Regions from separate parts of the Mesorhizobium sp. M0909 genome, predicted to be linked through region 2. Evidence: predicted binding sites of a transcription regulator. Region 2 holds the regulator's gene; the other holds the start of a gene.

Region 1 (7,456 bases), on a different contig from region 2:
CTGCTGCACATGATCGCCGAGATCGACCGCACGCTGCCGGTGATCTTTCTCGACACCGGCAAGCATTTCGAGGAGACGCTCGGCTATCGTGACGCGCTGGCCGCCGATTTCGGGCTGACCGATATCCGGGTGATCAGGCCCGACGATGCGGCGCTGGCAAGGATCGATCCGACCGGCAATCTGAACGAGACCGACACCGACGCCTGCTGCGAGGTGCGCAAGGTCGAGCCGCTGGCGCGCGGCGTCGAGCCGTTCCGCGCCTGGTTCACCGGCCGCAAGCGCTTCCAGGCGGCGACCCGGGCAGCGCTCCCGGTGTTCGAGGCGGTCGGCTCGCGCATCCGCATAAATCCGCTGGCGCACTGGACGACATCGGACCAGGCCGGCTACATGCGCGCACATGCGCTGCGTGAAAACCCGCTGGTCGCCTATGGCTATCTGTCGATCGGCTGCTTCCCATGCACGCAGCCGGTGCAACCGGGCGACGACGCGCGCAGCGGCCGCTGGGCCGGGCACGCCAAGACCGAATGCGGCATCCACTTGTCGGGGTTGGAAAGGTCGCTGACTGACGCCTCACTTTAGGGTAGATTGATATTCAGCCGGCCTGCAAACGGCGGATTCCTGCGCTTCCGGTGCTCACGTACCCAAGAGTACGCTCCGCTCCGGTTCCTGGAAGCCACCATTTTGGTCGCTTCGCGTCCGCCTTCGGCTCCGGCTCGGCCTGACCTGAATCTCAACGCACCCTGAGGTGTTTTGCACTTTAGAATCTTTGGACTTGGGAATTTTCTTGATGAGCGACTTGATAGCCGAAAACGCCATGCGGCTGTGGACACCGGATGGGTTCCGAGAGGACGAGTGGGTTCATGCCGAAAGCGCCGAGGCGCTGGGCGGCAATGGCCGTTTCATCCTGCCGTTGCAGGCGTTTCTCGGCTTTGATCCGGAGGTGCGGCGGTCGGCGAAGGAACGCATCGGCGTGCTGCTGCAGCCCGGCGACCAGCTCGACAAGATCGCCGGCCTGCTCGACCAGCTGTCGTTGGTGGCGCTGGCCTTTCCGGCGTTCAATGACGGCCGCTCCTTCTCCAAGGGCGAATTGCTGCGCAGCCGTTACCACTTCACCGGCGCCATGCGCGCCACCGGGCAGGTGCTTATCGACCAGCTGCCGCATATGCTGCGCCTCGGCTTCGACGAATTCGAGATCTCGCACCCGGTGCTGCTGAAGCGGCTCGAGCAAGGCCGCACAGGCGGACTGCCGCTGTTCTATCAGCCGGCGGTGAAGCCGGAGCCCAAAGGCCCGAAATATTCCTGGCGGCGGGTGCGCCCCGGCTGATCCCCTCCAGAGGGCCAGAAGCCTATCTGGTCGGACCACATCCTGATTCCAGCCTTTTATTTTGCGCCTATCCGCCTTAGGATAGGCCCATTATTTCGCGATCAGAATAAATGTGGCCACAAGGGAGGAACCGGGTATGGCTGGCAAGAAGATATTGATGCTCGTTGGCGAGTTCAGCGAGGAGTACGAGATTTTCGTCTTTGAACAGGCCATGCATGCGGTCGGCCATACCGTCCATGTCGTTTGCCCCGACAAAAAGGCCGGCGATATCCTGAAGACCTCGCTGCACGACTTCGAGGGCCACCAGACCTATACGGAAAAGCTCGGCCACGACTACATCCTCAACAAGACGTTTTCCGAGGTCAATCCCTCCGACTACGATGCCGTCTACGCGGCGGGCGGGCGCGGGCCGGAATATATCCGCATCGACAAACGCGTGCAGGCGCTGGTGCGGCATTTCCATGAGACGGGAAAGCCGATCTTCACCATCTGCCACGGCGTGCAGATCCTGATCGCAGTCGACGGCGTGGTGCGCGGCCGCGAAGTCGCGGCACTGCAATATTGCGAGCCGGAAGTCACGCTGGCCGGCGGCATCTATATCGATGTTGCGCCGACCGGCGCCCATGTCGACGGCAATCTGGTGTCGGCCAAGGGCTGGCCGGGCCTTGCCGCGTTCATGCGCGAATGCCTGAAAGTGCTGGGCACCGAGATCCGCCAAGGCGAGATCCTGATGCGCGACCAACGCCAGGCGGCTTAAGCTCGGAATTTGGAGCCTGCCGCACCCCTAACGCATGTCGCGCAAAAGTGTGTTCAGCGGTTTTGTGATAACGGCATGCATAAACAAGAACCTAGAGCGCGTCGCATGAGGCTGGTCGAGCGCGACGCGCCTTAGGTGCGGCGGTGCGCCTACACGGCCATCCGCGCTTCGCGGAACGATACCAGCTTGCTGCGGGTCTCGTCCCACAGCGCCAGCTTGACGCAGCGCAGGCTGTCGAGGAGCGTGACGCGGCCGATCTCACGCAATTCCGGATAGTCCCTCAGCACTTCCGGAAGCCGGTAGCACGGCACCTTGGCCGAAAGGTGGTGCACGTGGTGGACGCCGATATTGCCGGTGATCCAGTTCAGCACCGGCGGCAGGTCGTAATAGGACGAACCGTGCAGGGCAGCGTGCTGGAATTCCCACTCGGAGTCCTTTGTCCACTCCGTCTCCTCGAACTGATGCTGGACATAGAACAGCCAGATGCCGGCCGATCCGGCGAGGATGACGATCGGCAGATGCACGACCAGAAACGCGCCGGGGCCAACGAACCAGATGAGCAGCGCGGCGATGACCGCAATGGCGAGGTTGGTCGACATCGACGACACCCAGGGGGTGAAACCGCCCCGCATCATGCCCAAGGGCAGTCTCTGCTCGAACATGAAAATCCATATCGGGCCAAGGCCGAACATCACCAGCGGATGGCGATAGAGGCGATAGGCGAGCCGGCCCCGCCACGACAGTTGCCGATATTCAGCGACGGTCAGTGTCTTGATGTCGCCGGTGCCGCGCTCGTCGAGATTGCCTGCGCTGGCGTGATGGGTTGCGTGGGCGCGGCGCCAGCAATCGTAGGGCGTCAGCGTCAGCACGCCAAGCACACGGCCGATCCAGTCGTCGGCATAGCGATTGGCAAAAAAGGAACCGTGGCCACAATCGTGCTGGATCATGAAGATCCGCACCAGAAAGCCGGCTGCCGGAAGGATGAGGACCAGACCCCACCAATGGCCATAGGCATAGGCGGCCGAAGACAGTGCCCACAGCGTGGCGAAGGGAATGAGGGTGATGGCGAGTTCGACGGCGCTGCGACGCCTGTCGGGCTTTTTATAGCGCGACAGGATTTTCAACCAGGCGCGCTTGCTGTTTGCCACAGCTTCGGGGGAAATCATGTTCATCATGAAACATAGGCGGAGCAGGGCGCTGCCGCAAGACGAAGATCACGCAAAGTTACTGCGGGTAAATGTCGCGCGATGCGACGAATTCCGGCCACAGTCGCCGGGCGCGTCGCCGGCAACGGCGCCTATCGACGGCGCCCGCCTGCGACCATGTTGGTTTCGATGCCATCCAGGCGGTCGAGCAATTTCTTCAGGCGGTCGGGAATATCCGTCTCCGTGCGGAATGCCGGCAGGGTGCGCAGGAAGCGCTTGGTGGTCTCATTGCCGAGCTGGCGCCGGATATCGACGGCGAGCGCGTCGTGCTTTTCGCCATTGGTGCGGGACATCTTCCAAAATCCTGTGTCGGCTTCGAAACTCCTCCAGGAGAGAAATGGTTCCCGCATTGTAGTAGCCTGGCAAGCAAAGCCGTCGGATACGGTAAAGTTTGAATTAAAATCGAAAAGTCTCCGCTGTTCGCCTTCCAGCCGCGGCAGCGGCTGCAGTAGCGCTTGCCCCTTGATTTTTGGCCGCCAAACCTCGATATCGGGCGCAAATCCACACCATCGAAAATGACGGGAAACGGCGATGAGCGACCAGGCAAAAGACGAACGCGCGCCCGATGAAGCCGAGAAGACCGAGGCTGCCGCGGAGCCAAGGGAAAGCGGCGCCGACGGCGACTATGAAGCGCTTGTGCGGCTTCTGAAGGAAAACGAAGAGCTGAAGGATCGCGCGCTGCGCGTCGCGGCCGACATGGAGAATTTGCGCCGCCGCACCGCCCGCGACGTCCACGATGCGCGTGCCTATGCGGTTGCCAACTTTGCCCGCGACATGCTTTCGGTGTCAGACAATCTGCGCCGTGCTCTGGATGCCATCCCGGAGGAGGCCAAGGCTTCGGGCGATGCCGGTTTCAAGGCGCTGATCGACGGCGTCGAGATCACCGAGCGCGCCATGCTGTCGGCGCTGGAACGTCACGGCGTGAAGAAGCTTGAGCCCGAGGGCGAGAAATTCGATCCGAATTTCCACCAGGCGATGTTCGAGGTGCCCAATCCCGACGTACCGGCCAACACGGTCGTGCAGGTCGTGCAGCCCGGCTATTCGATCGGCGAGCGTGTGCTGCGGCCGGCCATGGTCGGCGTCGCCAAGGGCGGCCCCAAGCATGTGGCGAGCGAAGCGCCGGTGGAGCCGGGGCCGGTGAATGAGCAAGCTGAGAAGGATGCGTAGGTTAGGGGAGTAGGGGATCAGGGATTAACGCTACGTCGGATAAAGTAGAGCAATTGCCTACTCCGGCCGTTACCTTCTCTCCCCTACTGCCCTACTCAGGCAGCAAACCGCTGCGCTTCTCCGCCATAATAATTGACGTAGCGGGCACCGATCTCCTTGACCGGCATCACCACGAACACGTCGACCGTCGAGAATTCACGGTCGATGACGCAGCCGTCGCCGATGCGCGCGCCGACGCGCAGATAGCCCTTGACCAGCGGCGGCATCGCGGCGATCGCCGCCTTGGTGTTGACGGCCTCGATCGGCATCAGGTCCATGGAACAATAGCGCCCGGCGACGGCGCGCACGTCCCAGGATGAATTCGTCCGGCAGTGGTGGGCAAGATAGGTCAGCGCCTCCGCATGTGCCGCCGGCACGGTGCCGTGGAACGACGCGCATCCGGTCATCACGCCGATGCCGTAATGGTTGATATAGGCCCAGATGCCTTGCCACAGCGCCTCGATGGTGCGCTTCGAGCGGTATTCCGGCAGAACACAGGAGCGGCCGAGCTCGAGGAAACGCTGGCCGGGATGCCGCGCGATCAGCTTGGTCAGCTCGAATTCGCCTTCGGAATAGAAGCCGCCGGCCGCCGCGGCAATCTCCTGCCGCAGCAGGCGGTAGGTGCCGACGATGCGGCGATGCTCGGGGCCGGAAAGCGAAGTATCGAACACAAGCAGATGATCGCAGAGGGGATCGAAGCGATCGGCATCGCGGCGGTCCTGCATCTGGAACAGGTCCTTCCTGGCACCAAGCTCGTCGTAGAACACCCGGTAGCGCACTTCCTGCGCGGCAGCGATCTCGGCCTCGTTGCGGGCGAGCCGCACTTCGAGATTGCCGATGCGGCCGAGCGATGCGCCTTTTATGACGGCATCGGCGTTCCGGCCGACGAGCAAAGGCCCGCTGGCGTTCGGCCGAGCATCACATTCCGGCATGACTGTATGCACGAGTGATTCTCCTTCGAGCCATCCCTCTTGGCACGGGGATACGGTGTAGGTGCAACAGGATTGTGACAGTACCGTGATACGGCTCTGCGGGCAATACTTCGTCGGCTGGGTAATCTATCAACCGTCTATGTTGTGCCTCAGGCGGCCACTTGCCCCTCGACGGCATGAACCAGGGCATCGGGGTCGAGCGGCTTGGTGACGAAGCCGCTGGCACCGTGAGCGAGCACGGCATGGCGGGTCTTTTCCTGGCTGTCGGCCGACAGCACCATGATCGGCACCGGCGGCACCGCGGTCTCCTCCTCATGGCGGCGGATGGCGGCGATGGCGTCCAGGCCGTCCATGACAGGCATGTGCAAGTCCATCAGCACCACGTCGTAGCGGTGCTTGTGGCCGGTGCTGATGACCGCCTCGACCGCGGCCTTGCCGTTGCCGACCACTTTCACGCGATGCCCGGCCTTCAGCAGCGTGGCGCGGGCCAGCATGGCATTGATGTCGTTGTCCTCGGCGATCAGCACCGACAGGCCCTGCTGGCGGGCGCCAATGGCATGCCCGGCCTGCGCGCCGCGCCTTTGCAGTTGCGGCTCGGCGATGACCGGTGCATGGCTGGTCAAAAGCACGCGCAGCAGTGTCTCGCCGCGCACCGGCCTCGCCAGGAAGGTGGCGTAACCATTGGCACGGAACTCGCCAAGCATGCCGCGGTCGGTCGGCGCGATCAGCGTCACTGCCTCGCACTCGGCAAATCCGCTCTGGCGCAGGCGCCTGAGCAGCCTGCCGTCGCTTTGCTCCATGGCAGCATCGATCAGCAGCACGTCACAGCCCTCGGCGAAAGCGGTGGCCTGGGCGGCGGCGGTGGCCAGATCGACCGTGCCGCCATTGGCGCGAATGGTGCGGGCGATGGCTTCGGCCTCGACCGGGTTCTTCGACACGATCACCGCATGCCGGCCCGACAGCGGGTTCTCGCGGATCTGCGGCGCCTCGACGGCGGAAATAGCGGGAATCTCGAAGACGAATTCAGATCCCTGGCCAAGGCGGCTCGAAACAGAGATGGTGCCGCCCATGGCGGTCACCAGGCGCTTGGAAATGGCAAGACCGAGGCCGGCACCGCCATGCGCACGGGTCGAGGTGCCGTCAGCCTGTTCAAAGTCCTCGAAGATACGCTCCATGTCCTCCTCGCGCAGACCGGGGCCGGTGTCGGTGATGGTGAAGCGGATGCGGTCGGTGGTTTCGGTGCGGACGCGGGCGATGCTTGCCAGGACGCCGCCGCTGTCGGTGAACTTGACGGCGTTGCCGATGAGGTTGAGCAGCACCTGCCTGACCCTGCCGGGGTCGGCGGTGATCAGCTGCGGCACGTCGGGTTCGACATGACAGCCGAGGCCGATATCCTTGGCAAAAGCCCGCGCCGCCAAAAGCTCGACGACATTGTCGGCGATCTCACGCACCGACATCGGCTGCGGTTCGGGGTCGAAGCGGCCGGCCTCGATCTTGGAGTAGTCGAGCAGGTCCTCGATCAGCGCCAGCAGCGCGCTGGCCGAGGTCGAGATGGCGCCGACATAGGTCCGCTGCTCGGGCGAAAGGCTAGTGTCGGCGAGAAGCCGGGCCATGCCCATGATGCCGTTCATCGGCGTGCGGATCTCGTGGCTGACGGTGGCGAGGAAACGCGATTTGGCCTGGCTCGCATATTCGGCCCGCTCGCGGGCGGTGATCAGCGAGGATTCGGCGCGCTTGCGGGCGGTGATGTCGCGGGCGATGGCGCGATGCGAAACGGCGCCGCTGTCCTTGTCGCGCACCGACAGCTCGATCCAAGAGAACCAGCGTGGACCGTCCGGCGTGCGAATGGCGACGTCGGTGGAACTCAGGCATTCATGGTCGGAAAAGGCGGCGTCGGGGACGATTCCGACATCGATGCCTAGTTCGGCCAGGGTCTTGCCGGCCAACTCGCGCTGGTCGGTTTCGACAAGGTCGGCGAAAACCTTGTTGGCGTAGACGATGTGGCCGTCGCGGTCGCGGTGGACGACGAGAT
Region 2 (7,456 bases):
GCACTCATAATCACCCTGACGGTTCTGGGCTTGAGCATCCTCGCCCGCAGCCTTACCGGACGCAGAGAGGACAGATGACACAGATGTTGTCCCCAGACATGACGATGACCGAAACGGTCACCGAGAAGACGAAGATCGAGGTCAAGAACCTCAACTTCTACTACGGCCAGAGCAAGGCGCTGAAGGACATCAGCCTGTCGCTGCCCGAGCGCAGCGTCACGGCCTTCATCGGCCCTTCGGGTTGCGGGAAATCGACGCTGCTGCGCGTCTTCAACCGCATCTACGAGCTCTACCCGAAACAGACCGCCGAGGGCCAGGTGCTGCTTGACGGCAAGAACATTCTCGACCGGTCGCAGGATCTCAACCTCCTCAGGACAAAGATCGGCATGGTATTCCAGAAGCCGACGCCGTTCCCGATGTCGATCTATGAGAACATCGCCTTCGGCGTCAGGCTCTACGAGAATCTCGGCAAGTCCGAGATGGACGGCCGCGTCGAGCAAGCGTTGAAGCGGGCCGCGCTGTGGAGCGAGGTCAAGGACAAGCTAAACGCCAGCGGCTTGAGCCTGTCCGGCGGCCAGCAGCAGCGGCTCTGCATTGCCCGCACCGTGGCAGTGAAGCCGGAAGTCATTCTGCTCGACGAACCGGCTTCGGCCCTCGACCCGCTGTCGACGGCCAAGATCGAGGAACTGATCGACGAGCTGCAAGCCGACTACACGATCGTCATCGTCACCCACAACATGCAGCAAGCGGCGCGCGTGTCGCGCCAGACCGCCTTCATGTATCTGGGTGAACTGGTCGAGTTCGACCGGACCGAGAAGATATTCACGTCGCCCCGCGAGAAGCGCACGCAGGACTACATCACCGGCCGCTTCGGCTGAGCCGTTCCGATCATGCATATGAGGACAGGACCATGGGCGAACACACAGTCGCTTCTTTCGACGAGGATCTCGAGCAGATCAGCAAGCTGATCCGCGACATGGCCGACCTCGCCGGTTCGATGGTCGGCGGGGCGACCAAGGCCCTGTTGAATTCCGACAACGTGCTGGCGCAACGCGTCGTCTCCGACGACGCCATCATGGATGCGCGTCAACGCGAACTGGACGATCGCGCCATCACCCTGATCGCCAAGCGCCAGCCAATGGCTCACGATCTGCGCCATGTCGTCGGAGCGATCCGCATGGCCGGCGACCTCGAACGCATCGGCGACCTTGCCAAGAACATCGCCAAGCGTGTGAGCGCGGTCGGCCTCAGCGTCACGCCGCGCGACCTATCGCATTCCATCGATGCGATGGCGCAGCTAGTGCTCATCCAGGTGCAGGGCGTCATCGAGGAATATGCTGCAGGCGATGCGGCCGCGTTGGCCAAGCTGCGCGCCGCCGACGAGCGCATCGACGTCAAATACACGTCGGTGTTCCGCGAGCTGTTGACCTACATGATGGAAGATCCGCGCAACATCACCGCTTGCACGCATCTGCTGTTCTGCGCCAAGAATCTCGAGCGGATCGGCGACCATGTCACCAACATCGCCGAAAATGCGTATTATGTGCTGACCGGCGAGCAATTGCCGGTCAATCGTCCGAAGCAGGACGAAACGACAATGCCTGCACCGGTGACATGATGGGGGTGCCCAGCCGATGATCGCACCACGCATAATGGTGGTGGAGGACGAGGAGCCGTTGGGCGTGCTGCTCCGCTACAATCTCGAATCCGAAGGCTACCAGGTCGAGGTGGTGACACGCGGCGACGAAGCCGAGATCCGTTTGCAGGAAAATGTGCCCGACCTTCTGGTGCTCGACTGGATGATACCGGCGGTTTCCGGCATCGAGCTCTGCCGCAGGTTGCGCGTGCGCCCCGAAACCGAGCGGCTGCCGATCATCATGCTGACCGCGCGCGGCGAGGAGAGCGACCGGGTGCGCGGTCTTTCGACCGGCGCCGACGACTATCTGGTCAAACCGTTTTCGACACCGGAATTCATGGCCAGGGTCAAGGCGCTGCTGCGGCGCGCCAAGCCGGAAGTGCTGTCCAGCGTGCTGAAGGTCGGCGACATCGTGCTCGATCGCGAATCGCACCGGGTTTATCGCAAGAAGAGCGAGATCCGGCTCGGGCCGACCGAATTCCGGCTGCTCGAGTTCATGATGCGGCATCCGGGCCGCGTCTTCTCGCGTAGCCAGTTGCTCGATAATGTCTGGGGCGAGACGATCTATATCGACGAACGCACCGTCGACGTGCATGTCGGGCGGCTGCGCAAAGCCGTCAATAACGGCCGCATGCCGGATGTCATCCGCACCATCCGCGGCGCCGGCTATGCGATCAGGGAAGATTGACCCGCCTGGTCAGGCGACGTTCCTTCTGACGCCGGGCCTCATTTGCGCGCCCGGCGCGAAAATCTCCTGGTCGACGAAGCTTAACGCCCGCATCGCGCAGCCTTCGCGGATCAGCGGCAATTCGTTTGGCTCGGTGTCGAAGGAGATCGAGCCCGAATGCTGGCCACCGGCGGTCTGGGCGATGGCCTTGCGCAAGGCCGGCTCGATCAGATCGAAGGCAGCGGCACTGGCGCCGACCATCGCGACCGGTGCTGGATCGATCAGCGCGAACAGCGAGCCGAGACCGAAACCCAGCGCTTCGCCGGCCTTGCGGTAGGCCTCGCGTTCCGGCCCATCCTTCTCGCGCGCGCGGGCCGCCAGAGCGCGCATGTCGGCGTCGCTGACGTCGGCGATAGGTTCGCTGTCTTCGCTCATCTGCCTGGCGTTGCGCCAGATGGCATAGTTGCCGGCATAGGCTTCGACGCAGCCGCGCCGCCCGCAACGGCAGAGCGCTCCGCCCGGACGATGGATCATGTGGCCAAATTCGCCGCCCGAGGAATGCGTCCCGGTGAACAGTTCGCCCTTCAGCACAAGCCCCATACCGATGCCATGCGAAAGCAGGATGGCGATGAAGTCGTCGCGATAGCGATCCGGATCGCGCCAGCGCAAAGCCACCGCCATCATATTGCAGTCGTTCTCCACCGTGGCCGGGATACCGAATTCGTCCTCCAGCATGTCGGCAAAGGCGATGTCGGTCTGCGGCGTGATCGGCGACCACAGCATGGCGCGTGCAGGGGAGTCGGTAATGCCCTGAATCGCCAGGGCGATGCGGGCGACACTGCGGACGTCAAGGTCTGGGTCCTCAAGCCGGCGCCGGACGATGGCCCTGCATTCGCGGATCAGTTCGTCGCGCGGCATGGTCAGCGTGTCCAGCCGGCGCTGTTCCTCGGCGACCACCTGTCCCGCATAGTCGATAATGGCGGCCGACAGGAAATTCAGCGACAACACCACGGTCAGCACCGCCGCCGCTTCCGGGTTGAGGGCGAGGCCGACCTGCGGACGACCGCGTTTCAACGAAACGGGCTCACTTGCCTTGCTCTCGGCGAGGATGCCTTCCCGTATCAGGTCGGAGGAGATCGCCGATATGGTTGAATGACTGAGGCCGGTGGTGGCTGCGATCTCCGTACGCGATGGCTGGCCGGCCCGGCGCACCGCCGAGATCACCATCGCCCGGTTGCGCCGGCGCAAATCGTCGTGGCGGATTCCGACCGACATCGTTTTGCTTTCCTCCCGGTTGCCGCGGCCGCTCATGAACCGGAAGCCGTCGGTAATGTCCGACAAATAGTGTCAGATGCGGCAAATAGTGTCAGATGCAGGTGGCGCTGTCATCGTTTATTCCGACGCTCGAAAAAACTCGCAGAGTCATCAAAATCCATCACAATCGATGTTGACAGCAGCCGGAGATCGGGCCAGTATTTTTTCGAGGCTCGAAAAAATTAGAGCTTCCAAGCTGGTCGTTGAGCAATTGGTCACGCCGTACGCGGCGCAGGGAGGATATGATGAAGAGATTCACGACCGCCATTCTGGCGGGTGTCGCCATGACGCTGGCGCTGGCGTCGGTGGCGCAGGCGAAAGACAAGGTCATCGGCGTTTCCTGGTCGAACTTCCAGGAAGAGCGCTGGAAGACCGACGAGGCCGCAATGAAGGCGGCCATCGAGGCCGCCGGCGACAAGTATATTTCCGCCGACGCACAGTCCAACCCCGGCAAGCAGCTCACCGACGTCGAGAGCCTGATCTCGCAGGGTGCCAATGCGCTGATCATCCTCGCACAGGATGCCTCGGCCATCGGGCCGGCCGTGCAGAAGGCACTGGACGAAGGCATCCCGGTCGTCGGCTATGACCGGCTGATCGAGAACAAGGACGTGTTCTATCTGACCTTCGACAACAAGGAAGTCGGCCGCATGCAGGCCCGCGAAGTCTTCAAGGTGAAGCCGGAAGGCAATTACGTCTTCATCAAGGGTTCGGGTTCCGATCCGAATGCCGATTTCCTGTTTGCCGGTTCGATGGAGGTGCTGAAGGAGGCCATCGACAGCGGCAAGATCAAGAATGTCGGCGAGGCCTATACGGACGGCTGGCTGCCGGCCAACGCTCAGAAGAACATGGAACAGTTCCTGACCGCCAACGACAACAAGGTCGATGCCGTGGTCGCGGCCAATGACGGCACCGCCGGTGGCGTCGTCGCCGCGCTGACGGCGCAAGGGCTGGCCGGATCGGTTCCGGTCTCGGGCCAGGACGGCGACCACGCCGCACTGAACCGCATCGCGCTTGGCACACAGACCGTGTCGGTGTGGAAGGACGCGCGCGAGCTCGGTAAGAACGCCGCCGAGATCGCCTCGCAGCTTGCCGACGGCAAGCAGATGACCGACATTGCCGGCGTGAAGGATTTCACCACGCCCGGCGGCAACACGGTCAAGTCGCTGTTCCTGACTCCGGTGGCAATCACCAAGGATAACCTCAACGTCGTCATCGACGCCGGTTGGATCAAGAAAGAAGAGGTCTGCGCCGGCGTGGCGGCTGGCACTGTTGCGGTCTGCAACTGAGCCGACGTTTCCGAGAAGTCCGAACGCCGCGGCCGCTCGCCGCGGCGTTTTTTCAAAAAGAATTGTTTTTCCGCTTCCGGCGGATAACTTCTAGGCTGCTTCCGGCATCCGCGGCAGACGGCAACCCGGCGGGAGAAACATGATGACCGACACGACTTCCAACACGCCGGTCGACAGCACGGCAGACCGGGCGCGGGAATCCGAGCTCGGCATCGTTGCCCGGTTTCTCAAGGCAACCGAGATCGACACCCGCATGCTCGGCATGGTCGGCGCGCTGTTGGTCATCTGGATCGGCCTGCATGTCGTTTCCAGCGTACGGCTCGGCGTCAATCCGTTCGACTTCGACAGCCGGACCTTCCTGACGCCACGCAATCTCTGGAACCTCTCGGTGCAGACTTCCGCCGTGGCCATAATGGCCGCCGGAATGGTGCTGGTTATCGTCATGCGCAATATCGACCTGTCGGTCGGTTCCGCCGAAGGCCTGATTGGCGTGGTCATGGGCTTTGCGCAGGTGCATTTCCTGGTGCGAATGATCGGTCTGCAACTCGGCAACCCCTGGATCTGGATCCTGGCGCTGGCCATTGGCCTGGCGCTCGGCCTTCTTATCGGAGCGTTCCAGGGATACATCATCGCTTATCTCGAGGTGCCGGCCTTCATCGTGACGCTGGGCGGCCTTCTGGTCTGGCGGGGTGCCGCATGGTGGGTCGCCAGCGGTCAGACGATTGCGCCGCTTGATGCCACGTTCCAGCTGATGGGCGGTGGGCCGGCGGGTTCGATCGGCGCGCGATGGAGCTGGATCGTCGGAATTATCGCGTGCCTGGCGGTTGTGTTCATGCTGCTCAACGGGCGGGTGCAGCGCAAGCGGTTCCGCTTTCCGTTGCGCCCGATCTGGGCCGAGACGTTCCTCGGTGTCCTCACCTGCGCTGTGATCATGGGGGCCATATGGCTCGCCAATTCCTATCCTTGGCCGGTCGGCATCGTGAACAGATACGCGGCGGCCAACAATATAACGGTTCCCGAAGGCGGGCTGTTCATCGCCCATGGCATCGCCATACCCGTGCTGATGGCTGTGGCGGTCGGGCTGATCATGACCTTCATCACCAAGCGTACCCGTTTTGGCCGCTATGTCTTCGCTATCGGCGGCAATCCGGAAGCCGCCAACCTTGCCGGTATCAACACGCGGTGGGTGACCATGAAGGTGTTCATGATCATGGGCGTGCTGGCGACGATCGCCGCGGCGATCTCGTCAGCCAGGCAGAACTCGTCGACCAATGCGCTGGGCACGCTAGACGAACTGCTGGTCATCGCCGCCGCGGTCATCGGCGGCACGTCACTTGCAGGCGGCTCCGGCACGGTGCTCGGCGCCATGCTCGGCGCCCTTTTGATGCAGTCGCTGCAATCCGGCATGGTGCTGCTCGGCATCGATTCACCGCTGCAGAGCATCGTCGTCGGTGCCGTGCTGGTGCTCGCGGTCTGGCTCGATACCGTCTATCGCAAACGCGTTTAGGGAGGAGGAACGATCATGGCCGACAAGACCGCTCCCACGGGCACGCCGCTGATCGACATGCGCAACATCTCGATCGCCTTCGGCGGCATTCGCGCTGTCGACGATGCCTCGGTCGATCTTTTCCCGGGCGAGGTGATGGCTTTGCTCGGCCACAACGGTGCCGGCAAATCGACGTTGATAAAAATCCTGTCCGGCGCCTACAGGCGCGATGCGGGCCAGATTTTCGTCAACGGCGAGGAGGCTTCGATCTCCAACCCTCGCGACGCCAAGAAGTACGGCATCGAGACGATCTATCAGACGCTGGCGCTGGCCGACAATGTCGATGCGGCCGCCAACCTTTTTCTCGGCCGCGAGCTGATGACCGGCTGGGGTACGCTCGACGACGTCGCCATGGAGGCCGAGGCGCGCAAGGTGATGGGCAGGCTCAATCCGCGTTTCCAACGCTTCAAGGAGCCGGTGGTAAAGCTTTCGGGCGGGCAGCGGCAGTCGGTGGCGATCGCCCGCGCCATCCTGTTCAATGCTCGCATTCTGATCATGGACGAGCCGACGGCGGCACTCGGGCCGCAAGAGACGGCGCAGGTCGGCGAACTGGTCAAGCAGCTCAAGGCCGACGGCATCGGCATCTTCCTGATCAGCCATGATATTCACGACGTGTTCGAGCTTGCCGACCGTGTCTGCGTCATGAAGAACGGTCGGGTTGTCGGCACGGCGCGCACAACCGACGTCACCCAGGACGAAGTGCTCGGCATGATCATCCTCGGCAAGTGCCCACCCGGCGCCATTCCGGGGCCGGGCGCGCTGAAGATCGCCGCATGAACGAGAATTAGCCGGCTAATCACAAGCCGCCAAAATATGCCAGCCGTCACCATGCTTTGGCCTGGGCATTGTGTTGGCGTCGGGACTTGCCCATAAAAGATGCCGAACCGTCCACGGGACGTATCAGCAATTGAAGAAGCTGTTTCCGACCGTCGCTTTTATCGCCGTCGCGCTGATCAGCCTGACGATGGCGGGCTTTGCCTATTTTGCCACCCAGGAGGCGGCCCGCA

What was found. The regulator PhoB, encoded in region 2, activates phosphate uptake and scavenging genes when phosphate is short. The targets are predictions, from matches to a motif close to TGTCATNNANCTGTCAT.
Region 1: the regulator PhoB is predicted to act here: its motif matches at 5,488-5,504, upstream of olsB (l-ornithine N(alpha)-acyltransferase).

The regions. Positions count from the first base shown of each region.
Region 1 covers NZ_JAMYOA010000002.1:292,026-299,481, reverse strand. The annotation lists gene NKH83_RS04045 (phosphoadenylyl-sulfate reductase) at 1-579, shown strand, start outside; gene NKH83_RS04040 (DUF934 domain-containing protein) at 788-1,324, shown strand; gene NKH83_RS04035 (DJ-1/PfpI family protein) at 1,461-2,081, shown strand; gene NKH83_RS04030 (fatty acid desaturase) at 2,231-3,253, opposite strand; gene NKH83_RS04025 (hypothetical protein) at 3,379-3,579, opposite strand; gene grpE (nucleotide exchange factor GrpE) at 3,818-4,453, shown strand; gene olsB (l-ornithine N(alpha)-acyltransferase) at 4,549-5,424, opposite strand; gene NKH83_RS04010 (PAS domain-containing hybrid sensor histidine kinase/response regulator) at 5,574-7,456, opposite strand, start outside.
Region 2 covers NZ_JAMYOA010000001.1:360,033-367,488, forward strand. The annotation lists gene pstA (phosphate ABC transporter permease PstA) at 1-78, shown strand, start outside; gene pstB (phosphate ABC transporter ATP-binding protein PstB) at 75-878, shown strand; gene phoU (phosphate signaling complex protein PhoU) at 911-1,618, shown strand; gene phoB (phosphate regulon transcriptional regulator PhoB) at 1,635-2,324, shown strand; gene NKH83_RS01870 (ROK family protein) at 2,334-3,578, opposite strand; gene xylF (D-xylose ABC transporter substrate-binding protein) at 3,863-4,903, shown strand; gene NKH83_RS01880 (sugar ABC transporter permease) at 5,046-6,410, shown strand; gene NKH83_RS01885 (ATP-binding cassette domain-containing protein) at 6,426-7,226, shown strand; gene NKH83_RS01890 (CHASE domain-containing protein) at 7,357-7,456, shown strand, end outside.